Regions from separate parts of the Pseudoglutamicibacter cumminsii genome, predicted to be linked through region 3. Evidence: predicted binding sites of a transcription regulator. Region 3 holds the regulator's gene; each other region holds the start of a gene.
What was found. The regulator LexA, encoded in region 3, represses DNA repair genes until DNA is damaged. The targets are predictions, from matches to a motif close to TCGAACANNTGTTCGA.
Positions count from the first base shown of each region.

Region 1: the regulator LexA is predicted to act here: its motif matches at 4,508-4,523, upstream of JOD50_RS00570 (LysM peptidoglycan-binding domain-containing protein).
Region 2: the regulator LexA is predicted to act here: its motif matches at 2,669-2,684, upstream of ruvA (Holliday junction branch migration protein RuvA).

Region 1 covers NZ_JAFBCO010000001.1:136,360-144,189, forward strand. The annotation lists gene JOD50_RS00550 (NAD-glutamate dehydrogenase domain-containing protein) at 1-1,542, opposite strand, end outside; gene JOD50_RS00555 (CpaE/TadZ family protein) at 1,595-3,007, opposite strand; gene JOD50_RS00560 (CpaB family protein) at 3,010-3,663, opposite strand; gene JOD50_RS00565 (hypothetical protein) at 3,824-4,423, opposite strand; gene JOD50_RS00570 (LysM peptidoglycan-binding domain-containing protein) at 4,547-5,308, shown strand; gene JOD50_RS00575 (Rv3235 family protein) at 5,335-5,853, shown strand; gene secA (preprotein translocase subunit SecA) at 5,996-7,830, opposite strand, start outside.
Region 2 covers NZ_JAFBCO010000001.1:1,989,500-1,997,329, forward strand. The annotation lists gene secD (protein translocase subunit SecD) at 1-209, opposite strand, end outside; gene yajC (preprotein translocase subunit YajC) at 307-699, opposite strand; gene ruvB (Holliday junction branch migration DNA helicase RuvB) at 848-1,906, opposite strand; gene ruvA (Holliday junction branch migration protein RuvA) at 1,958-2,596, opposite strand; gene ruvC (crossover junction endodeoxyribonuclease RuvC) at 2,721-3,347, opposite strand; gene JOD50_RS09055 (YebC/PmpR family DNA-binding transcriptional regulator) at 3,419-4,180, opposite strand; gene JOD50_RS09060 (M3 family metallopeptidase) at 4,354-6,366, shown strand; gene pdxS (pyridoxal 5'-phosphate synthase lyase subunit PdxS) at 6,480-7,373, opposite strand; gene pgsA (phosphatidylinositol phosphate synthase) at 7,546-7,830, opposite strand, start outside.
Region 3 covers NZ_JAFBCO010000001.1:1,619,215-1,627,044, forward strand. The annotation lists gene JOD50_RS07320 (ATP-dependent DNA helicase) at 1-922, shown strand, start outside; gene lexA (transcriptional repressor LexA) at 1,012-1,815, opposite strand; gene JOD50_RS07330 (LysM peptidoglycan-binding domain-containing protein) at 2,122-2,526, shown strand; gene JOD50_RS07335 (histidinol-phosphate transaminase) at 2,670-3,779, shown strand; gene hisB (imidazoleglycerol-phosphate dehydratase HisB) at 3,945-4,565, shown strand; gene hisH (imidazole glycerol phosphate synthase subunit HisH) at 4,562-5,206, shown strand; gene JOD50_RS07350 (hypothetical protein) at 5,206-5,463, shown strand; gene priA (bifunctional 1-(5-phosphoribosyl)-5-((5-phosphoribosylamino)methylideneamino)imidazole-4-carboxamide isomerase/phosphoribosylanthranilate isomerase PriA) at 5,523-6,278, shown strand; gene JOD50_RS07360 (SseB family protein) at 6,320-7,276, shown strand; gene JOD50_RS07365 (MFS transporter) at 7,280-7,830, shown strand, end outside.

The DNA of each region.
Region 1 (7,830 bases), 1.5 Mb from region 3:
AGCCCACTGCTGTGCATGCTGCATGCCCGTCTCCGTGCCACGCTCCTGCGTGAACACCTCGAGGATGCCTTCACTCCACGAACGCACGGCACGCGTCAACCGAGCCTCAAGCGCCTGCTCGTCGACACCCACCGTGTCGACGCCCTCGCCAGCCTTGAAGCGGTACGTCAACCGAACCACCGTGGTCGGCGAGTTCCAGACGTCCAGGTCCATGGTCTCCGCCGCGAACGTGCGCTTCAGTTCGTCCTCAACACGCAAACGAACCGTAGTGTTGTAACGGTCACGCGGCAAATACACCATGACCGTCACGAAACGGCCAAACGCATCCCCACGCACAAACGCGCGAGTACGGCGCTGCTCACCCATACGGGAAATCTTCGAAACGATCTCGACCAGCTCATCCGTGCTCGACTGGATGAGTTCCTCACGCGGATACGACTCCAGGATGCGCAGAATCGACTTACCCGTGTGCGAGGTCGCCAAGAAGCCCATGCGCGACAACACATGCCGGACCTTAGAGCGCACCACCGGAACCTCAGTGACCGGCTGACGCAGAGCCTCAAACGTGTACAAGCCAATGAAACGGTGCTCACCCACCACCGAACCATCAGCAGCGAAATCCTTGACGCCCACATAATCCAGGTACACGCGGCGGTGCACCGTAGAACGGCGGTTAGCGGTCGTCAAAACCAGCGGGCGCGGTTCGCGCGCTTTCTCCGCGGCCTTACCGCTCAGCGGACGTGACGCAGCATCCGTGCGACGCATCAAACCCAGCGCCGAATCGACGTCACCGCGCAAAACCTCGCTACCGTTCTCCTGCTCAAGCGCGTAATAGCGGTAGCCCAAGAACGTGAACGAATCATCGTCCATCCACCGCAAGAACGCGGCTGCCTCACGACGATCACGTTCAGAAACCGACGGGATCTCCTGCTCAAGCCGTTCAGCCAAGCGGCGAGCCTGCACCCGCATCGGCTCCCAGTCCTCAACTGCGCTACGCACATCCGCCAGAACTGACTCGACAGCCTGCTGAAGCTCTGCACGCTGATCAGCATCCAGCTCCTCAGTGATCAACACCGCGGTCCACGACTCGATCACAGCACGCGCGCCCTCAGGTGCCGCCAACATACCCAAGGCAGGCAACGCCGCAGTGCTCTCCGTAGCCGGCGTCGACTCCGAAAGCGGAACCTTCCGCACATCAACCAGCGAACCATCCTCAACCGAACGATGCGCCATATACGTCGGATGGAAAACAAACCCGATCTTGTTCGAGAAATCCAGAACACAGTTAGTGACCGAGTCAACGATGAACGACATGTCATCCGCAACCAGGTAAACAACGGTCCCCTTCTCGTGCGGTTCAACGCTCACTACCGCGGAGCCCTGCTTACGGACTCGGCCCACCACTGCGTGGCGCTCCAGCAGGTCCCTCACCCGATCGTGCCCAAAAGCCTCATATTCCTGAGCATCAATGTCCGCGCCATAACGCTGAACGATATCGTCGCCAAACGAACCAGATTGAGGAACTGACTGCGTGTTTGCCACGCAACCCACCGCCTTCACAAGAATCGACGCGTGGCCGCAACAACGGCCTCTATTAGGTGCCCCCGGTCACATTTGGGGCTCCCTTCACCCTAGCCTTAAACAGCCCACCGCGTGCAGCTTTTAAGGGAGTTTCCAGATTCTCTCCACACTCACACAAGCTACAAGCGAAATCCCGGATCGCTCCACGTGCCGCAGACCTCGCTGCGGCGTGACTCAACGCGGTCGCTGCATCCAACGCATGCTCTACCGCGGCATCATCTTTCGGGATGAAAACCTCCGGGCGAAAACCCTTAGGGCCAAACCTCTCCCACGCGAGCTTGACGCCACGCGCCGCGCCCTTAGAAACCTGATTCACCACCACAGAGATACGGCCCTGCGTCAGCTCCGGCGCCTGCCCAACCGCACGCATCAGCCGCGGCAAACCCACCGCATCCGCAGTACCGATCACCACCACATCGTCAGCCATCTCAAGAGCCGTGAGCGTCGCATCATCACGTTGCGGAGCGAACGTATCGAACGCGATGTCCTGATCATTATCAGCAGGCGCCGCAACGTCCACAATCACAAGCTCCGATGCCTCCCGCAATGCCTCAAGACTCCGCTTGAGCGCGGCCTTCCCGACCTCCTGCCAGCGGCTCGGACGAGGAAGCCCCGTGGTGACGCGCAAGATCGCTTTCCCGATGCGGACCCGCGCATGCGCGTCCGTATCCGAATTCGGTGAAAACGTTCCCGCTTCAACCGAACGGCACAACCGCACAATTCCGGACGTCTCCCCGAGCATCCCTAGCCGCGCCGCAATGCTCGATGCCCGCGTATCCGCATCCACCAAGGTCACAGACTTCCCGGCGAGCGCCGCTTCCGTCGCCAGTTCGATCGATAGAAAGCTGCGGCCCGGCGCTCCAGCGCCACTCCACACCACGACGATGCGGCCCGGCTCGCGCTGGACCGTTTCAGGTTCGATGCCCTCGGGTTGGCTGGACTGGTTTTCCTCGTTCGCGGGATCTTCGATGTCCGGGAGATGTGGCAAACCCGTGCGCGGCTCTACCCCGTGAAGCTGAGAAAGGTCGTCCGGGATTACGGACTCGAACTCATCGACGGTCTCAGCACGACGCCGCCCACGCCTCTTGAGAGGCTCCGCCCGCGACAACGCTTCCGCTATCACCTCAGCGGAAGCCGAAGAACCTACCGACCCCACACCAAGCCGAAACAAACGCGAAGCCGCCTTCGCATCGTCGGTCACCGCGACAAGACGACCACCCGCGGCGTGAACAGCATCGACCAAGCCGCTATCGACATCGTCAAACTGATCAACAACGATCACATACCGCGCCAAGCCAGCGGCCAGCGTCGCCAACAGCTCCGCCCCATCAGTGCACACCCGCACGACCGTGACCAACCCGACCTCAGACTCCAAACGAGCAAAAACATCAGGCGACTCACCAAACAAAACAACAGAGGAGCTCACGGTTACTCCCCCGCAGCACTCGCCGCAATAGGTGCGGAAACCACGCTCACAACGCTCTCACGCGCAATGTGGCCCACCATCGCGGAGACTTCATCACGCGGGATCAAAACCTCCAAAACATGCCCCTGCGAAGCCCCGAAACCAGAATCCGCGCGCTCAACCTTCACTACCCGGACCCCGGACAACGCGAGCTGCGGCTCGGTTTCCGGCTCCGCGATCTTCGGCGTGACATACACATCCACGCCTTGACCAACCTTGACACCCGCCGGCAACGGGCCCTCGACCGTCAACGAAAACGAACGCAAATGGGCAGGCACATCCGCTTCGATCGCGCGGCGTGTCAACAGCTCGCCCTTCGAAACGTAATCGCTCACCGTCGCGCCAGCCACCGGAACATCACGCGAAACATAATGCTCACCCGGCCCAGCCATGCGCGCTTCAACCGGAACCAGATCCTTCTCAGTGAGAACAGTGCCCGGGGCCAAATCATGAGCCGCAACCATGTACGTTTCCGTGCGAGTCACCGAACGCACCAGCAAGACGACGCCCAAGATCGAAGCGACAACCAGCACAACGCCGATCACCAACCTCGGGTCACGCCAGCTCGCCGGCTGCCACCTCAAAACCGACCCAGCAGAACCACCGCGATCGCTCATAGCCACCTCAAACACGTCACGCCCATCGAGGGCATTCTTCAAGATGATTTGACGATAACGACCAACGCGAAACACAACAAGAGGTAACAAGCGACGCAATCCAACATCCCGGACACAGATCGCACACAGCTATACCGCTCCGTTGCCGGGGCGAGGGCACTCAGATCGTTGAAACAGCCGAAACCGCAGCAAGCGCGCCCAGAGGAACCAGCACCAACGACCGCGACGCCGAGCCACCCACCTGCGCCTGCATGCGGATAAAATCCCCACCCACCGCAACAATCAAGCCGCTACCGACAACCCCGTCGGACAAAACGAAACGCACACTCTGCCGATCCCGACCAACGGCGCGCAGCGCGGACTTCCACGGCGCCTTAGTGCGCCGGCACTGTGCTGCATTGCGGAGCTGGGCTGTATTGCGGGGCTGGGCTGTATTGCGGGGCTGCGCTTCAGTACGGGGCACGGAGCCAACCCCTGCAGTAGAGCCGAGAACCTCAACCCACACGCCTGCTTGATCAGGGAAAAGCCACGACTCCCGCGCCGACTCAATCCCGAACCATCCGGAACCAACCACGGCGACCTTCCCTGTAAAAGAATGTCCGGTCACGTGGACTTTGACCTGCGCTCCCGCGACTTCTGTCAAGAAATCGCGGCGCGCATATTCAGCCCGGGCAAGTTCGCCTGCCTCAGCGCGCATCTCTTGCCACTGCCCCGCGAGCAATTCGTGGGACATGTCCTCAAACAGGTCGTCGAAACGCATGCCCACAGCCTACTGAAAATCCACCACGCAAAAACCCCCTCTTGACACCAACGGGAAATATCAAACAGAATCAAAGCACAGCAAACGAACATAGGTTCTTACTATTCGAAGGAATGACCACCGATGACACCTAACGCTTCACGAAGGCTTCCGAGAAACCTGACGTCTTCACCTTCGTCTCTGCACATCACCGCGGCATGGCTCGCCCCCGTGGCCGGGCTCGCGATCGGAACACCCGCACTCACTGCGCTAGGGCCCTGGTTCCCCAACGCCGAATCGCCAGACTTACTCATCGCACGCCTCGGCGCATGGAGCTTGTGCCTCATCAGCCTCTACTTCCTCCTCAACCACGCATTGGCGCTCTCACTGCGCGGCCTCAATGCGCTCGGCGTTCGTACCGAACGCTGGAACCGATGGGTTCCCCGCGCATCAGCGTTGGCCGCCGGCCTTATCCTCACAGCGCCAACACCATCGCATGCCGCACCACCACCGGACACGACTGTCATCACCCAAGAAACCCGCACACAAGAAACCAGCGCGACAACAGCCACGCCCGCTACGTCAGCCGCCTTCCCCATCGACGGCAAGCAAGCGGCCACGCCGGCAAAGCAAGACGCCACACAGCAAGAGGCCGCGGCCTTCACCGTCAAGAAAGCCGACCCCGTCCCACTACCGCGGAGCATGGGGACACCCGCCCGAGCCGACACGGTGATCGTCAAAACGGGAGACACGCTTTGGGACCTCGCCGCACGCCACCTCGGCCCGGGAGCAACTCCACAACAGATCGCCAAAGAAACTCAGCGGTGGCACAACAGCAACCGCGAGCTGCTAGGCGATAACCCGCACCTCATCCAGCCCGGACAAGAACTACTCATCCCTGCCTAAGGGCGCACTCACACCGGAGGATTCCCATGACCACCGCACCACTCTGCGAACCACGCCTCGATCCCGCATCGAACGTCACGCCGTTCCCTGCCCCATCCGACCCAGCCACAGCCGGCCCCGCTGCAGGCTCCGCCACTTCGGGCTCCCCGACTACAGCGCAACCAGACTCTTCCGTGAGACCAGGGTCTCCGGCGCATCAACAGCTCGCCCGCACCATAGCTCAAGCAATCGCCGATGTGCTCTCCGGCCGCCGCCCGTCCCTCGCCTTGGCAGGGTGGTTCGAACTCATGCCGCTCAACAAGGTACAAAACCGCGCCGGATGGGAACGCGAAGCCTCCGCAGCTAAAGGAACCCCATGGCCATGGCGCACCCTCGGCGTGCTTTCAACCCACGTGCAAGCCCAATACCGTAGCCCTAATAGCGAAGCGCTACCCACACTCGAATGCTGTGCAAGCATCCTCACCCCACGAGGAGTCCGCGCCATCGCCTTCACCCTGAAACCACACGGCCGCAGGCTCCGCTGCACGGATGTCCAGATCGGGTGAAAGCTGAAGGGCACACGGGGTAAGCATGCCTGCCCCCATCGGATAGGCCCGAAGTAGTTAAGCAAGCGGGCTCGCACACCTTTCGGTGCACGAGCCCGCTTTGCTGCAACGCCGCTAACCGCACAGCGCTGATATGAAAACCCTAGCGGCGCTTCTTAGCGTTCTTCTTAGCCTTACGCGCCTGCTTACCGGTCACCTTAGGCTCATCCTTCTTGGAGCGGGTGCGGCGAGTGCGTGCCTCACCAGACTCATCCGGAGCCGAATACTCGAGATCTTCCTGGCTGGACTCAGAATCCATCAGACCAGCGCCCTTCGCCTCGCCGGCATCGTGGCCAGGTTCGACCTCTGCGTGGAACATCAAGGAAACCGAGTCCTCACGGATCCCTTCCATCATGGCTTCGAACATTTCGTAGCCTTCACGCTGGTACTCGACCAGCGGGTCACGCTGAGCCATCGCACGCAGGCCAATACCTTCCTTGAGGTAGTCCATCTCGTAGAGGTGTTCCTGCCACTTACGGCCAATCGAAGACAACACGACGCGGCGTTCCAAGTCGCGCATCGTCGTAGCGCCCAAGTACTCTTCACGGCGCTCGTACGCGACCAACGCGTCAGAGACGATCTCTTCCTTGAGCATCTCCGCAGTCAGGCCGCCCTGATCACCACCGGCCTCCTCGATGAGGTCTTCCGGAGTCAACGTAACCGGGTACAGGACGCGCAGGTTATTCCACAGCGCCTCAAGATCCCAGTCATACGGTTCGCCAGCCAGGGTCGCTTCCGTGACCATCGCGCCAACAGCATCCTCAATGAAGTGCTGCATACGCTCCTCCAAGTCCTCACCTTCGAGGATCTGACGGCGGTCAGCATAGATCGCCTCACGCTGACGGTTCATCACGTCGTCATACTTCAAGACGTTCTTACGCTGCTCCGTGTTGACAGACTCAACCTGACGTTGAGCCGACTCGATCGCGCGCGAAACCATCTTGGATTCAAGCGCCATGTCGTCCGGCATGCTTGGCGAGTTCATGATGCGCTCCGCCATACCGGCGTTGAAGCGACGCATCAGCTCATCCGACATCGACAAGTAGAAACGGGACTCACCCGGGTCACCCTGACGGCCCGAACGACCACGCAACTGGTTATCGATACGACGCGATTCGTGACGCTCCGTACCCAGAACATACAAGCCGCCGAGCTCACGAACCTCGTCGCCCTCAGCCTCACACTGGGCCTGGAACTTCTCGAAAACCTCATCCCAGACAGCCTGGTAACCCTCAGGATCAACATCGGCATCCAAGCCGCGGTTCTTCATCTCAGTGACAGCCAAGAACTCAGCGTTACCGCCGAGCATGATGTCAGTACCACGGCCAGCCATGTTCGTCGCGACCGTAACCGCGCCCTTCTTACCGGCCTGAGCAACAACCGCAGCTTCGCGTTCGTGCTGCTTAGCGTTCAAAACCTCGTGGCGGATACCGCGCTTAGCGAGCTTCTGAGACAAGTACTCGGACTTCTCAACCGAAGTCGTACCAACCAGAACCGGCTGACCTGAACGGTGACGTTCCTCGATGTCCTCAGCAACAGCCTCGAACTTCGCGATCTCGTTCTTGTAGATCAAGTCCGGCTTATCGACGCGCTGCATCGGCTTGTTCGTTGGGATCGGAACCACGCCGAGCTTGTAGGTGTTGTTGAACTCCGCCGCCTCGGTTTCTGCGGTACCGGTCATGCCGGAGAGCTTGTCGTAGAGACGGAAGTAGTTCTGCAACGTCACGGTCGCCAAGGTCTGGTTTTCAGCCTTGATCTCAACGTTCTCTTTCGCCTCAATCGCCTGGTGCATGCCCTCCGAATAACGGCGGCCAGGAAGCGAACGGCCAGTGTGCTCATCGACGATCATGATCTCGCCGTCCATGACCACATAGTCCTTATCCCGCTTGAACAGCTCCTTCGCCTTGATCGCGTTGTTCAAGAAACCGATCAGCGGAG
Region 2 (7,830 bases), 370 kb from region 3:
TGTTCAGAGGTGACCTTCTTACTTGGGTCATCCAACTTAGGGGTCAGCACCATCTCGGTACCGCCCTCAAGGTCCAGTGCAAGCTTAGGAAGCGCACCGGTCTTGCCAGCGACGACGCCACCGACAAGCACAGCAATCATCACGAGATGAATCACTGCAAGCCAGATGAGCGACCGACGCGCATGACGCTTGGGGCTAGATGTTGACATAGGGGTTTCTCTCAAACACGGGCAATGAACAAATAAAACTTTGTGGCAGCCTCAAAACCTCAACGTAAAGAGGGTCCGAAGCGCCGGACGCCAGACGTCAGCGCTGACCAGGTTCCTGAGAGCCGCCAAGGCCGTCTTGGTCCTTAGGCTCATCGGTCGAGGCGGTGTCGGCAACGCTTTCCTGAGGGAACTGAGCGATAGCCTGAATATGGAACATCACCCGGTTGCCTGGAGAGAGCTCCAGCAACACCTTGTTCTCGTCCTTGAAGGTGTCAACGACAGTGCCGAAGATGCCCGCAGTCGTCATGACCTCCGCGCCAGGAACGAGCTTGGTCTCGCGCTCTTCATGGGCCTTCTGCATCCGCTTACGGTTACGGAACATCGTAAAGACCAGGAAGATGACCATCAGGCCAAGCATCAGCAAGAGAGGGCTAAAGCCTCCAGTCTGTGCCTTTTCACCTTCGGCCAATAAATGCTGCGCGGAGAACACGGGGCTTCCTCAATTCAGGTTGTCGAAAACGTTGCATGATCTTGCGCACACTTAAAGCGCAAGGGAAACACCGATCTAGCCTAACCCACGCAACCGACGACTCGCCGCACATCCACCCTAGGTTTCAAACGAGGATTCGCACCAGGTTTCAGATCAGACGGCCCGTACCACCGGATTCTGGATCGCTCCCAGCAACAGAGCCCGGTGCACCTTCAGGAGGCGTCAGTCCGAGGTGCGCCCATGCCGCAGGGGTCGCTACACGCCCCCGTGCAGTGCGGCCAAGGAGGCCTTCTCGAACCAGATAAGGCTCAGCAACCTCCTCAACGGTTTCCGTCTCTTCACCCACCGAGATAGCGAGCGTCGACAAGCCAACAGGGCCACCGCCGAACTTGGTGCACAAGGCCAACAAAACCGAGCGATCCAAACGGTCCAGACCGCGCTCATCGACGTCGTACATATCCAAAGCAGCAGCCGCCTGCACCGCATCGATCCGGTCGATGCGATGCACGAGTGACCAGTCACGCACACGCCGAAGAAGCCTGTTCGCGATACGCGGGGTACCACGGGAACGTGACGCGATTTGCCGGTAGCCGTCGTCAGTGAGCCGCACATCGAGCATCACTGCCGAACGCCGTAAAACCATCTCGAGCTCTTCGACCGAATAGAAGTCCAGGTGTCCCGTGAAGCCGAACCGGTCCCTCAGCGGACCAGGCAAGAGACCCGCACGCGTCGTGGCACCTACCAATGTGAAAGGCGGCAGATCCAATGGAATCGCGGTAGCGCCGGCACCTTTGCCGACGACGATGTCGACGCGGAAGTCCTCCATCGCCAGGTAGAGCATCTCTTCAGCCGGGCGGGCAAGACGATGAATCTCGTCGAGGAACAAAACCTCGCCTTCGGACAGCGAAGACAAGATCGCCGCGAGGTCGCCCGCGTTCTGGATGGCGGGGCCCGAGCTAATGCGTAGCGGGGCCTGCATCTCAGCTGCAACGATCATCGCAAGCGTCGTCTTACCAAGCCCAGGAGGACCAGAAAGCAATACGTGATCGGCAACCCGGCCACGCAACTTCGAAGATTCGAGGACCAAAGATAGCTGCTCACGAACCCGCGACTGGCCCACGAACTCATCGAAGTTCTTAGGACGCATCGCAGCTTCAAGCGCGCGTTCCTCGGGTTCGCCCGTTGCGTCCACGAGTCCACGCGACATGTCATCTGCCATCTCGGTGCGTTCCTCTCCCCTTGCTGATTACCCGTGATGTTAAGACCGTACGCCGGACCCAGCGCCCACTCCACGCAACGTGGCTCGCAACAGCTCAGGAACCGAGGCTCCCGCCAGTTCAGGCTGTGCCTTGAGGGTCGCAGCCAGAACCTTCTTAGCTTCCTTCTCGGTCCAGCCCAAGCCCGTCAAACCTTCGATCACTTGGGCTTCCGCGGCTCGTACCAGAGCTTCGGACTCGGTTTCAGGAGCAGGTGCGGCCTCCGCTGGCGCGTCGCCTGAAAGAGTTAGCTTGCCCTTGAGCTCAAGAATGATGCGGCTAGCGGACTTAGGTCCAACGCCGGATACACGCGTCAACGCCTTGGTGTCCTCGCTTTGCACGGCGGCCGCTAGCTCGTCGGCGGAATGCACCGCGAGAATGGCTAGACCCAGCTTGGGGCCAATGCCAGAGACCGTCGTGATGACTTCGAAAACATCGCGGTCGCGTACCGTGCTGAAACCGAACAGCGTCATCGAGTCTTCACGAACGACCAGGCTAGTCGGGAGCGTCTCTTCCTCACCCACAGTGAGTTCCCCCAGCGTCCGCGGAACAGCGTTGACCAGATACCCCACGCCATTGACGTCGAGCACAACCGAGTTCAGATTCAACGCCACAACAGTGCCTCGAAGCTGAGAAATCATGTGTATGGACAACCTTTCACGGAGAAGACGCACGCGTCGTGCAGCAAAGAAGCGCCGCGACCCCCACTATATCCGAATATATCTTCGAACCTACGGATCGCATCGCGATGCCTAAGGAACAGCCTTATAGTCCTCTTGGCTTTCGGGCCCTAGCACGCAGCGCGGCCTCCGCGCGGGCCGAATTATTCGCGGCCTGAGCCTGGGCTTTAAGCCAAGCCCGCTGCGCAGGTGCAACCCCACTCTCATTAGAAGCCGACGCAGCAGCTTTAGACGCCGGATCAGCGCCACGCCAACCGTGAGCCAACGCGATAGCAATAGCATCCGCCGCATCGGCCGGTTTAGGAGCAGCCGCCAGCCGCAGAATCTTCGTGACCATCCGTCCAACCTGCTGCTTATCCGCCTGGCCACTACCAGTGACAGCGGCTTTGACCTCAGTTGGTGTGTGGAGAGCGACCGGAATCCCCCGCCGGGCAGCCGCAGCGATAATCACGCCCATCGCCTGAGCGGTACCCATCACCGTCGAAACGTTCGTATACGTAAACACGCGTTCGATCGCCAAAGCATCAGGCCGGAACTCATCCAGCCACGCATCGATTCGTTCGGAAATCGTGAGCAAACGCTGGTCCAGCGGGACCTCAGACGGCGAACCGATCACCCGGACATCCTCAAGCGTCGCCGTGCGGTCAGCACCAACAGAAACCAGGGCCAACCCGCAACGGGTCAGCCCTGGATCAACACCTGCTACTCGCACTCGCCAACCACCGTGTTAGCCATCGTGCGTGCCCCTAGGCGCGATGTAAGCAACAGTTTCTACCTCTTGCCTTACTCTTCGCCGAGCGCCTCAATGACCTCAGGGGTCATGTCAACGTTCGAGTACACGGCCTGGACGTCGTCGAGCTCTTCAAGCGCTTCTTCGAGCTTGATGAAGGTGCGAGCGGCGTCAACGTCCAACTCGACTTTCATGGTCGGAACGTATTCGACCTCGTCAGAGCTGTACTCAACGCCGGCTTCATCGAGGGCCTTAGCGACAGACTGCAACTCAGATGGCTCCGAGAGGATCGTGAAAGAATCGCCGACCTTGGTGATTTCCTCGGCATCAACATCAGCCGTGAGGACAACCTCCATGAGGGAATCCTCAGTGTGATCTGCCTCCGGCACGACTACGACGCCCTTGCGGTTGAAGAGGTAGTTGACCGAACCTGGGTCAGCGATCGTGCCGCCGTTACGGGTGATCGCCACGCGGGTTTCAGACGCCGCGCGGTTGCGGTTGTCGGTGAGGCAATGCACCAGAAGCGCGGAACCTTGCGGGCCGCGAGCTTCGTACATGATTTCGGTGTAGTCGACAACCTCACCAGTTAGGCCGGCGCCACGCTTGATCGCGCGGTCGATGTTGTCGTTCGGAACAGAGTTCTTCTTCGCCTTGTTGACAGCGACTTCAAGTGCCGGGTTGCCTTCAAGGTCCGGACCACCAGCACGCGCAGCAACCTCGATTTTCTTAATGAACTGTGCGAAAGCTTTCGCGCGCTTCGCGTCCAGCGCCGCTTTCTTGTGCTTGGTTGTTGCCCATTTGGAGTGGCCTGCCATGGTTCTCCGTCCCTATGTCAGCTGTTCTTTCGACACACCATTCTATAGCTTGAACGCTGAGATGGGCCGCTCCACGCCTCAAGGCCCGCTTTCAAGCACGGTTTACATCTGTTTTCGGAAGCCCGGCGCCCTCGAGAGTGACATCGCCTTGTTTTCTGTGAAAGAGTCTCTTCATGACTTATCTCACACAGCCAAGCGGGCTGCCATACGATTTCCCTGACTTCTCCACAGTCACACCGGAGCTGTTGCGCGACTCGGTTCGTGCGGGAATCAAGGCTCAAGAAGAAGCCGTCGCCGCCATCGTGAACAACACTGACGAGCCGACGTTCGCTAACACGTTCGAGGCCTTTGAGCTCTCGAGCGAGGGCCTGCACCGTGCCGCCGCTGTCGCGTTCCACCTGTTCTCTGCCGATGCGACCGAGCCGATCCAAGCTGTTGAAGCTGAGATCACTGCCATGGTTGCGGCACATCAGGACGCAATGACGCTCTATCCGGGCCTGTACGCCCGGATGCAGCAGGTCGATGCTGGCGCGCTTGAAGGCGAACAGGCGCGCCTCGTTGAGGTCACAATGCGGTCCTTCCGCGCAAGTGGCGCGGAACTTGATGCTGAAGGCCAGGAAAAGCTCAAAGGCTTGAATGCTCAGCTCACTGATCTGCAGACCGAGTTTGGTCGCCTCGCGATGCAGAACCTCGTGGACGCAGCGCCTACCCTCACGGAGGCGGAAGCCACGGGCCTCTCCCCTGCACGACTTGAAGCGACCCGCCACGCCGCTCAGACCGCAGGCGCTGATGGCCACCGCGTCTCGCTCGTGCTGCCAACCGTTCAGCCAGATGAGGCGATCCTTACCACCGCTGAAGGTCGTAAGAAGCTGCATGAGGCTTCCTCTCAGCGCGCATCGGACGGCAAGAGCTCGGCCATCGCCGCGCAAATCGCCGCGTTGCGCGTCGAGCGCGCCCGGTTGCTCGGTTTTGAGACGCACGCCGAAGAGATTCTGTCTCTGCGCTCGGAAACCTCGGTCTCTGCGATCAACGATCTGTTGGCTCAGCTGGCCAAACCTGCGCTCGCGAACGCGGCTAGCGAGGATGCACGCATCGCTGAAACGCTCGGCCTCGAGCCTCTGTCCCCCGAGGTTCCTGTGGCGCCGTGGGACCGTGCACGCGGGCTCAGCCTGGTTGATTCGCAGTCCGATGGGGTTGACGCGGAACTACTGCAACAGCACCTTGAACTCGACACAGTTCTGACCGAAGGTGTTTTCCGTGCAGCTGGATTGGTCTATGGGTTGAGCTTCACCGAGCGCAACGACCTGCCGCTTCCGCACCCGGACGCCCGCATCTGGGAAGTTTTCGAGGAAAACGGAGATGCGATCGGCCTGTTCGTCGGAGACTTCTTTGCGCGTGACACCAAGCGTGGTGGTGCCTGGATGAACGAACTGGCGCAAGGAGCACGTGCCGCAAATTCACGACCGATCATTTGCAACACGCTCAACATTCCTAAGCCAACCGGCGGGAACCCTGCATTGTGCACGTGGGATGAAGTCATCACGTTGTTCCACGAGTTCGGGCACGCGCTCCATGGCCTCTTGAGTGCCGCCCAGTACCCGTCGTTGGCTGGCACCAACGTGGGGCGCGATATCGTCGAGTTCCCATCCCAGGTCAACGAGATGTGGGCGGTGCACCCGGAGGTTCTCCCCCACTACACGAAGCATGCTCACACGGGGGAACCGCTTCCTGCCGAGCAGATCGAGAAACTCACCGCGATCAGCACGTGGGGCGAAGGATTCTCGACGAGTGAATATCTAGCCGCATCGATTCTGGACCTCGCGTGGCACCAGCGCACCGGGACCGATGTCGAGGCTGATCCGGCCGGGTTCGAAGCCTCAGCATTGCGTAATGCCGGCTTCAACCCGAACTCGATCGAGTCTCGCTACAAGACCGGCTACTTCCAGCACATCTTCGCTGGCGGCTATTCGGCCGGCTATTACTGCTACATCTGGTCGGAGATCCTTGATGCCGATGCGGTCGAATGGTTTAAGGAGCAAGAGGACATCCGTGCCGCTGGCCAGCTATTCCGCGACGAATTCCTGGCCCGCGGCAACACCCGCGATGCCCTGGAGAGCTACCGCGCATTCCGTGGACGCGACGCCCGCATCGACCCGCTGCTTGAGCGCCGCGGTCTGAAGGCGTAGGGCGGCTACGAGCCCGGACTCTGGACACGAAAATGGTGTGGGTGATGCAGATTTCTGCATCACCCACACCACGTTAAGAGTGAACAGGGATCTAGCCCTCTAACCTGGTTCGATTACCAGCCGCGCTCTTCGAGGCGGTGGTGCACTGGGATCTCGTCGACGTTGAGGCCAACCATGGCTTCGCCGAGACCGCGGGATACGTCAGCGATCACCTTCGGATCGTTGTAGTTCGCGGTTGCCTTGACCACTGCAGCCGCGCGGGCTTCTGGGTTGCCGGACTTGAAGATACCGGAGCCTACGAACACGCCGTCTGCGCCCAGCTGCATCATCATGGCTGCATCTGCTGGGGTTGCGATGCCGCCAGCCGTCAACAGCGGAACCGGAAGCTTGCCTTCGCGGGCGACCTCGACGACGAGGTCGTATGGCGCCTGCAGTTCCTTCGCGGCAACATACAGTTCGTCTTCAGCCATCGAGGTGAGGCGGTTGATCTCGGCGCGGATCTTGCGCATGTGGCCGGTTGCGTTGGAAACGTCGCCGGTTCCAGCTTCACCCTTGGAGCGAATCATCGCTGCACCTTCGTTGATGCGACGCAGCGCCTCTCCGAGGTTGGTCGCGCCGCACACGAATGGCGCCTTGAACGCGAACTTGTCCACGTGGTTCTCGTAGTCCGCTGGGGAGAGAACCTCGGATTCATCGATGAAGTCGATGTCGAGGGCTTCCAGCACCTGGGCCTCCACGAAGTGTCCGATGCGGACCTTCGCCATGACCGGAATCGATACTGCTTCCTGGATACCAACGATCATGTCGGGATCCGATGCACGCGAGACACCGCCCTGGGCACGAATGTCGGCAGGCACGCGTTCGAGAGCCATAACGGCCTTAGCGCCCGCGGCTTCAGCGATGCGAGCCTGTTCAGGGGTCACGACGTCCATGATGACGCCGCCAGTCAGATGGTCAGCAAGCCCACGGCGGACACGAGCTGCCTGCTGGTTCGGTTGTGCGTTCACGCGAACAATACCTTTCGGTCATCGAAATAGAAGATCAGGGAAAACTTGGGCTGATCGAGGCCAAACCCTTGTTCATGTTATCGGTCATTGCGTCCAACGGTGTGCACGGCTGTCATATCGAGCGAACAAAAGCGTCATATGACGTCCGAGATGATGGATTGTCAGCAATGAATCACCGGCGCGTCTGTGCCGATGCATGGCCGGCCCGGGCCTGGGAAACCACTGTGGCGATGCGTTGCCCGATCGTCAGGACCGAGCCGCCGCACACGGCGACAACTCCTCCGAACCACCACCACGAGTTCAAACCCAATCCCGTGAAACCGGTCAACACCAGCACGACGACCAAACGTTCGGAACGTTCCACGAAACCCACCGCGGCATCGAAGCCCAGCGCCTCGGCTTTAGCCCGCACATAAGAAACCAGCCCACCAGCAGCCATGAGGACCAGCGCGGCAGT
Region 3 (7,830 bases):
GTTGAGTGCCGGCAAGGGAGAAGAGGTTGTGTGGGCGTCTCGGCCAGGCAGCTTCGAGCCGGGGCGTGGCTATGTTGTTCCGGATGATTCGGAGCCGGCTTCGCTGATGGTGGCTCCTTTGTCTGTTGCGATGCAGATGCGGGATGGCCTGTTTGAGGACCGGACTGTTGTGCTGACCTCGGCGACGCTCGCGGTGGGTGAGGCTTTTGAGCCGGTTGCTGGTGGGCTCGGGCTGATGGGGCCGGAGGCTCCTGAATGGGATTCGGTCGATGTCGGTTCGCCTTTCGAGTACGAGAAGCAGGGCGTCCTGTATGTGGCTCAGCACCTCCCGCCGCCGGGGCGCGGGGTCTCTGAAGAGGTCATTGATGAGCTCGTCGATTTGATCAAGGCCTCCGGTGGTGCGGCTTTGGCGCTGTTTTCCTCCCGCCGGGCTACAGAGGATGCGGCCGCTGCGTGCCGTGAGCGTCTTGATGTGCCTATCTTGGTGCAGGGTGAGGCGTCGATGATGGAGCTGGTGCGTGAGTTTTCCGCTGATGAGCAGACGTGCCTGTTTGGGACGATGACTCTGTGGCAGGGTGTGGATGTTCCGGGGCGTCATTGCCGCTTGGTAGTGATTGACCGGATCCCGTTCCCACGCCCTGATGATCCTTTGATGACGGCCCGGACGCGTGATGTGAATGAGCATGGCGGGAACGGGTTCATGTCGGTTTCCGCGCATCATGCGGCGATCCGTTTGGCTCAGGGAGTGGGCCGGTTGATTCGTTCTACTGAGGATAGGGGAGTGGCCGCGATTTTGGATTCGCGGATGGCTACCCGCCGTTACGGGGCGTATCTACGTAATGCTTTGCCGCCGTTGTGGACCACTACCGACCGGAATACGGTTCTTGGTGCTTTGGGCCGCTTGCGCGAGGCCAATAAGTAGGTCAAGCGACCGCTGACGCGGAGTCCTAAAACGAACGGCGTCTAGAGCGAACAGTATCCAGTGTGAGCGGAATCTCGAGTGAACGATATCTAAAGTGAACGCAGTACGGATACGACGCGCCCCATGATCTGAGCGTGGTCGCCCAGGATCGGTTCGTATTGGGAGTTCTGAGGTAGCAACCACGTGTGGCCGTCGCGCTGACGGAACGTCTTCACAGTGGCTTCATCATCGAGAAGTGCCGCAACGATTTCGCCGTTCTGAGCGGTGTTCTGGCGGCGCACGACAACCCAGTCACCATCGCAGATCGCTGCATCGATCATCGAATCACCAGAGACTTTGAGCATGAAGAGCTCGCCGTGCCCCACAAGTTGGCGCGGCAACGTCATGACGTCCTCGACCTGCTGATCGGCAAGAATCGGGCCACCCGCGGCGATGCGACCCACAAGCGGGATTGGGGCCGAATCTTCGTCGCCCTGAGCAAAATCGAGCGTCGCGGCGGTAGATGTTGCTGGTGCCTTTGCGCGTGCCGAACCCTGCGCAATCGAGGTCACTGGCGCGAGGCCAGGGGTGCCTTCAGAGGAGGCGTCTGCAGCGGCCGAGGAAACAGGCGCAGAGCTTTCCAACGTCGGGTCGGATGGATGGAGAACTTCGAGTGCGCGAGGCAACTTAGGGTCACGGCGGATCCAGCCGAGCTTAGTCAGTTGCTGCAACTGATGCGTTACAGAGGAGAGCGACTTCAACCCGACCGCATCGCCGATCTCACGCATCGTTGGCGGGTAGCCCTGCACATTCAGGAACGATTCGATGCACTCCAAAACGGAACGCTGACGAGCGGTGAGCGGCTTCGAGGGGCGCGCCGACTGTGTGTCCGGTGACGGTGTCTCGGTGCTCATTCGTTTCCCATCCTTGTCAGGTCTCCATGCTTGATAGCTCGGCGTCGTCAGTCGTCGTCAGCTACATGCCGATGTTCGAATGTATGGCTTTCACCTAGATGCGGTTTGAGCCGATTCAGTTTCAAACTGTCAGGGGGTCGTTCTTCACTGTAAACACAGGCCACATCGGTAGTTACACCCTATACGGCTTTTGAACATATTCAAAGATATGTACGAAGTTTCTTGAGCGTGTTCGAAGATGTGTGCTAGAAATATATCGAAGAGATATTCGAATAAATGTTCTGTTCGAAATCGGAAGGAATGACCATGCTGAACTCGTCTGAGCGCACTATCAACCCGGTTGCTGGTAACGCGTCCTCTGTGGACGTTGCCGAACCAGGTACGAATGACAGCTCCGCAGGTGTTCGCTTGACCCAACGTGGGCGTTTCTTGTTTTTCGGTTTGCCGACGGTCGCGCTGATTGTTGGCATCTTCCTGATGCTCTCGGCACTGCTCCAGCCGGCGCAAGCAACGACGGGTGAGCCGGTCACCGCACAAGGCGATCGCCTGGTTGAGGTCACCGTTGCGCAGGGGGATACCTTGTGGGGCCTCGCGGAACACTACGCCCCTGAGCGTGATGCGCGAGATACGGTAGCGCTGATCCACAAGCACAACTCGTTTGACGGAGCGCTTGTCCCTGGCCAGAAGGTCGTCGTTCCCGTTAGCTACTAATCAAGCGCTGGCGTGAGCGTCAAGTCGCGGTGTGAGTGGATGAATCTACCCTGATGAGGCATGACTGCTGCTGGGGTGGTGTTCCGTCGCAACAGGGCGACCCTAATTCGAAACGCCGCTCAGCCGATCTCTAGACTTGAACCATGTCTCAGGATGCTTTGCAACGGCTCAACCAGCTCCCATTGAGGGAGAACCTTCGCGGGCTCTCACCATATGGCGCCCCTCAGATTGACGTTCCAGTCCAACTGAATGTCAACGAAAACACGCACCCGTTGCCACAAGAAGTGATCGACGAGATCACCACGTCAGTGCAGGCCGCCGCGCGCACGCTGAACCGCTACCCAGACCGAGAATTCACGCAGCTACGGACCGCGCTCGCTGAGTACCTCGGACGCGGACTCACCGCAGACAACCTGTGGGCGGCCAACGGATCCAACGAAGTCCTCCAGCAGATCCTGCAAGCCTTCGGCGGGCCTGGCCGCACCCTCCTGAGCTTCCCTCCGACCTACTCGATGTACCCGCTCCTGGCGTCTGGAACGGACACGACCTATATCGCAGGTCACCGAGCAGACGACTACAGCCTCACCGCAGAATCTGCAGCGGAACAAGTTCGCGCGCACAAGCCGAACATCGTCTTCTTGTGCTCGCCCAACAACCCCACCGGAACCGGCCTCGACCTAGATGTAGTCAAAGCCGTCTACGAAGCCGGCGAAGAATCGCAAACCATCGTTGTCGTCGATGAGGCCTACGCCGAATTCGCCCACGACCCGAACTCGACCGCAATCACCCTGCTTAAAGGCCGCCAACGGTTGATCATTTCCCGCACCATGTCTAAAGCCTTCGGGCTAGCAGGCACACGGCTCGGCTACCTCGCCGCCGCACCAGAAGTGTCCGACGCGCTACGCCTCGTCCGGCTCCCGTACCACCTCTCCGCAGTAACCCAAGCGACTGCGCTCGCGGCACTCAAACACACGGACGCGCTCCTAGCCAACGTCGAAGCGATCAAGGAACAACGCGACCGCATCGTCAACGAACTCAAAGACATGGGACTCACCCCAACACTGTCTGACTCGAACTTCGTAACCTTCGGCGACTTCGAAGACCCCAACGACGTCTTCGAATACCTCCTGGCCGGCGGAGTCATCATCCGCAACAACGGCCTGCCAGGAAAGCTTCGCGTCACCGCAGGAACGGAAGAAGAAACCACACAGTTCCTCACGTTGATGCGCCAATACATGGAACGCCCTCAGTAATGACACGCTAAGCACTAGCGCTAAGCAGGGCAGCTCCTAGCCGAACCTCCAGCCGAGTCCCTGCAACCCATCTCACATAACCGTTGCCCCTCATAGAATGAGGGCAGAACACTCCAACGCCGACGCCCCGCGCGTCTGGCGCAATACATGAAGAAAGCGAGCACCATGAGCGCCAAGCTGATCGGTACCCGTGAAGCAACCATGGAGCGGATCACCTCCGAGTCCACGGTCAACGTCACCATCAAACTCGACGGAACTGGCATAGCGGACATCTCAACAACAGTCCCGTTCTATGACCATATGCTGACGTCGCTCGCCCGTCACTCGCTCATGGACATCACGATCAAGGCGCACGGTGACACCGACATCGACGTCCACCACACCGTCGAAGACACCGCCATCACACTCGGCGAAGTCTTCAAAACCGCACTCGGGGACAAGCGCGGCATCACCCGCTTCGGCCAAGCCACCATCCCACTCGACGAAGCCCTGGCGCGCTGCATCGTCGACCTCTCCGGCCGTCCATACGTCGTTCACGAAGGTGAACCCGAGGGTCAGCAGTACCACCTCATCGGCGGACACTTCACGGGATCCATGACCCGCCACGTCTTCGAATCCTTCGCCTACCACGCAGGCATCTGCCTCCACATCGACGTTCTGCGCGGTCGCGACCCGCACCACATCGTCGAATGCCAATTCAAGGCACTCGCACGCGCACTGCGCCAAGCCATCGAACCAGACGAGCGCATGGGCGACATCATTCCGTCCACCAAGGGAGCACTATGACCCAGGGCCGTAGGCCACACATCGCCGTCGTCGACCACGGGGCAGGTAACGTTCGCTCAGTCCTGCGCGCATTCGAACACGTCGGCGCCGACGTCTCACTCACCGCAGACGGGGAAGAACTCAAAGCAGCCGACGGTGTGGTTCTGCCCGGCGTCGGAGCGTTCGCGAGTGTCATGCAGGCGCTCAAGAAGGGTTCGCTGCTACGCCACCTCGGGTACCGGATCGCAGGCGGAAAACCCGTCCTCGGGATCTGCGTAGGCCATCAGGTGCTGTTCACCGAAAGCACCGAAGGCGGCACCACTACCGCGGGCCTGGACGAATGGCCGGGTGTTGTTGAGCGCCTCAAAGCTGACGTCGTACCGCACATGGGGTGGAACAGTGTCACCCCACCGGAAGACACGCAGCTCTTCCGCGGCATTGAAGATGAGCGTTTCTATTTTGTCCACTCCTATGCCGTTCAGAGCTGGGACTTCGATGTCGTGCAGCCCCTCATGAAGCCGCCGATGGTCACGTGGTCGGAGCACGGAAGCCCGTTCATCGCGGCGGTCGAGAACGGTCCGCTCAGCTCGGTTCAGTTCCATCCCGAGAAATCGGGGGACGCCGGTGCCCAGTTGATCAAGAACTGGATGGAGACGCTCTGATGCCCTCACCGATTGTGTTGATGATTTTGGGTGGCCTGTTGGTTGGTGGAACGTATTCGCTCGCGCAGCAAGGCGTCAAACGCGTGTGGGTCATCGTGTGCGGTGCGCTCGCGGTCATGTTCTTGATCGCGGCGTGGGCTGTTGCGCAGAAGGGCCCGGACGTGGATGAGCGAGGCAACGACGCGACCGTCACGGGCGGTCAGGTGACACACGTGCTCACCGAGGTGCCGCATCGTGCGTCCATCGCCGGCCGGTAGCGTCGAACCATGCCGCATCTATTCGTGAAATTCGCCTCTTGAACTTTTGAGAAAGATCCATGACTGAGCACAAAGCAACTGAGAATAAAGAACTTGTCTTGTTCCCTGCGGTCGATATCGTCAACGGTCAGGCCGTTCGCCTGACCCAGGGCGAAGCCGGTACCGAAACTGATCACGGCGACCCGTTCGAAGCGGCTTTGCGGTGGCAAGAGGCCGGTGCGGAATGGATTCACGTTGTTGACCTCGACGCGGCCTTCTCGCGCGGCGACAACCGTCCAGTGCTCAAGCGGATCGCAAACGAGCTGGACCTCAAAGTTGAGCTCTCCGGCGGCATCCGTGACGATGAATCGCTAGACCGCGCACTCGAATGGGGCGCGGCCCGCGTCAACATCGGCACAGCGGCACTTGAGAACCCAGAATGGACCGCTAAAGCCATCGAACGAGTAGGCGACGCGATCGCAGTAGGCCTCGATGTTCGCGGAACCACGCTCTCGGGCCACGGCTGGACCAAGGACGGCGGCGACCTCTGGGACGTCCTCGCGCGCCTCGATGACGCCGGATGCGCCCGTTACGTTGTCACGGACGTAACCCGCGACGGAACCATGACCGGACCTAACACCGAACTTCTTGCCGAAATCGCGAAGCACACCGACAAGCCACTCATCGCCTCCGGCGGCATGTCCACGCTCGACGATCTGCGCGCGCTCCGCGAGATGGTCGGCTCGGGTGTTGAAGGCGCGATCATCGGCCGAGCACTCTACAACGGCGCATTCACACTCGAAGATGCGCTCGCCGTCGCACGCGGCCAGAAGTAAGGCCAGAAGTAAGGCCAGAAGTAAACAGAGGTAAGAACTATATGGGCAGACACTCCGCTTCTGAAAACCCGGCCAACAACAGCCCGGCTGACAACAACAACCGGGCTGACAACAGCAACCCCGCCAACAGCAACCCTGCACCGGGTTCGAAGGCGTTGCCGGCCCACATCCAGCAGGCTTTGCTTGCGGGAGCTGGCGGCACATCGGACACTGCGGGGCAGTCGTGGGAAGGCCGTGACCTATCCGGCGAGGGTAATCCGCTTCACCAGTTCGATGGCGATGACGGCCTACCGAACGAGGCGCTGCAGGAAGCCCTTGATGCTTTGAAAGCCGGCTATGGCCCCGAGGACGATGTGGTTGAGGCTTTGGCTGATGCGCGCGTGTTCGTTCCGATTGTGCCTCAGACTGGCCACACGGAGATCGGTGAGCATGGTCATCTGGTGGAGAAGGAAGCGGACATGGCGCTGGTTATGATCGCGGCTCCAGACGGCCGGACGGCTTTGCCTGTGTTTTCCTCGGTGGATCGCCTGACTCACTGGCATCCGGAGGCCCGGCCTGTTGCGGTGTATGCGCCCCGTGCCGCGTTGTCGGCGGTGGATGAGGGCGCGCAGCTCTTGGTTTTGGATCCTGGCGCGAACGTCACGTTCGTGGTGCGTCGCCCGGCTGTGTGGGCTTTGGCCCAGCAGAGGGTGTGGTTGCCGAGCTACCGCGACGATTCGCTCGCGGAACCTCTGCAACAAGCGGTTTCTGATATCGATGGCGTGGGCGCGTTGATCTTGGGTCCAGCGGACGGGATTGCGTCGCGGGCGGCCGACGGCACGGTGATGCGGGGTGGTGGCCACGGGCCTGAGTTGGCTGTGACTGTAGTGGTGAATAACACGGTTACAGATCAGGATGTCTCGCGTATAGTTTCTGAGGTTCGCACTGCTCTTGAAGGTGCTCAAGAGGTGCAGGAGAAAGCTGATTCGTTGACCATTAGGGTCGCTCAAGGGGGGTAACGCATGACCCAAGCGGGTGTTGGAGAGCCGAACGGTGTTTTCCAGCGTTATGCACGGGTTCTGAAGCGCCCGCATGTGCCAACTCTTTTGTTGGTGGGTATTTTTGGTCGCTTGCCGCATTCCTCGGCCGCGATTTTGTTGACGTTGCATGTCCGTAATTCGTTGGAGATGGACTTCGCAGCGGCCGGCCTGGTTACGGCGATGCTCACTATCGGTATCGCGATCGGTTCCCCGTGGCGTGGCCGGGTCGTGGATATCAAGGGTGTCCGTAGGGCTGTTCTGCCGTCGATTGTGATTGAGGCAGGCGCATTCGGTGCCGCTCCTTTTGTGAGCTTCGAGGTGCTGCTGGTCCTCATGTTTTTGGCTGGCGTTTTCTCGCTACCGGTTTTCACGGTGGTGCGTCAGTCGATGGGTGTTTTGGTGCGTGGCCCCGATCGCACCACGGCGTTCGCTCTGGATTCGGTGACCACCGAGCTCGTGTTTGTGATTGCGCCGGGCGGCGTCAGTGTTTTGGCCACGGCCATTTCGACGACGGTCTCGTTGCTGTTGGTAGG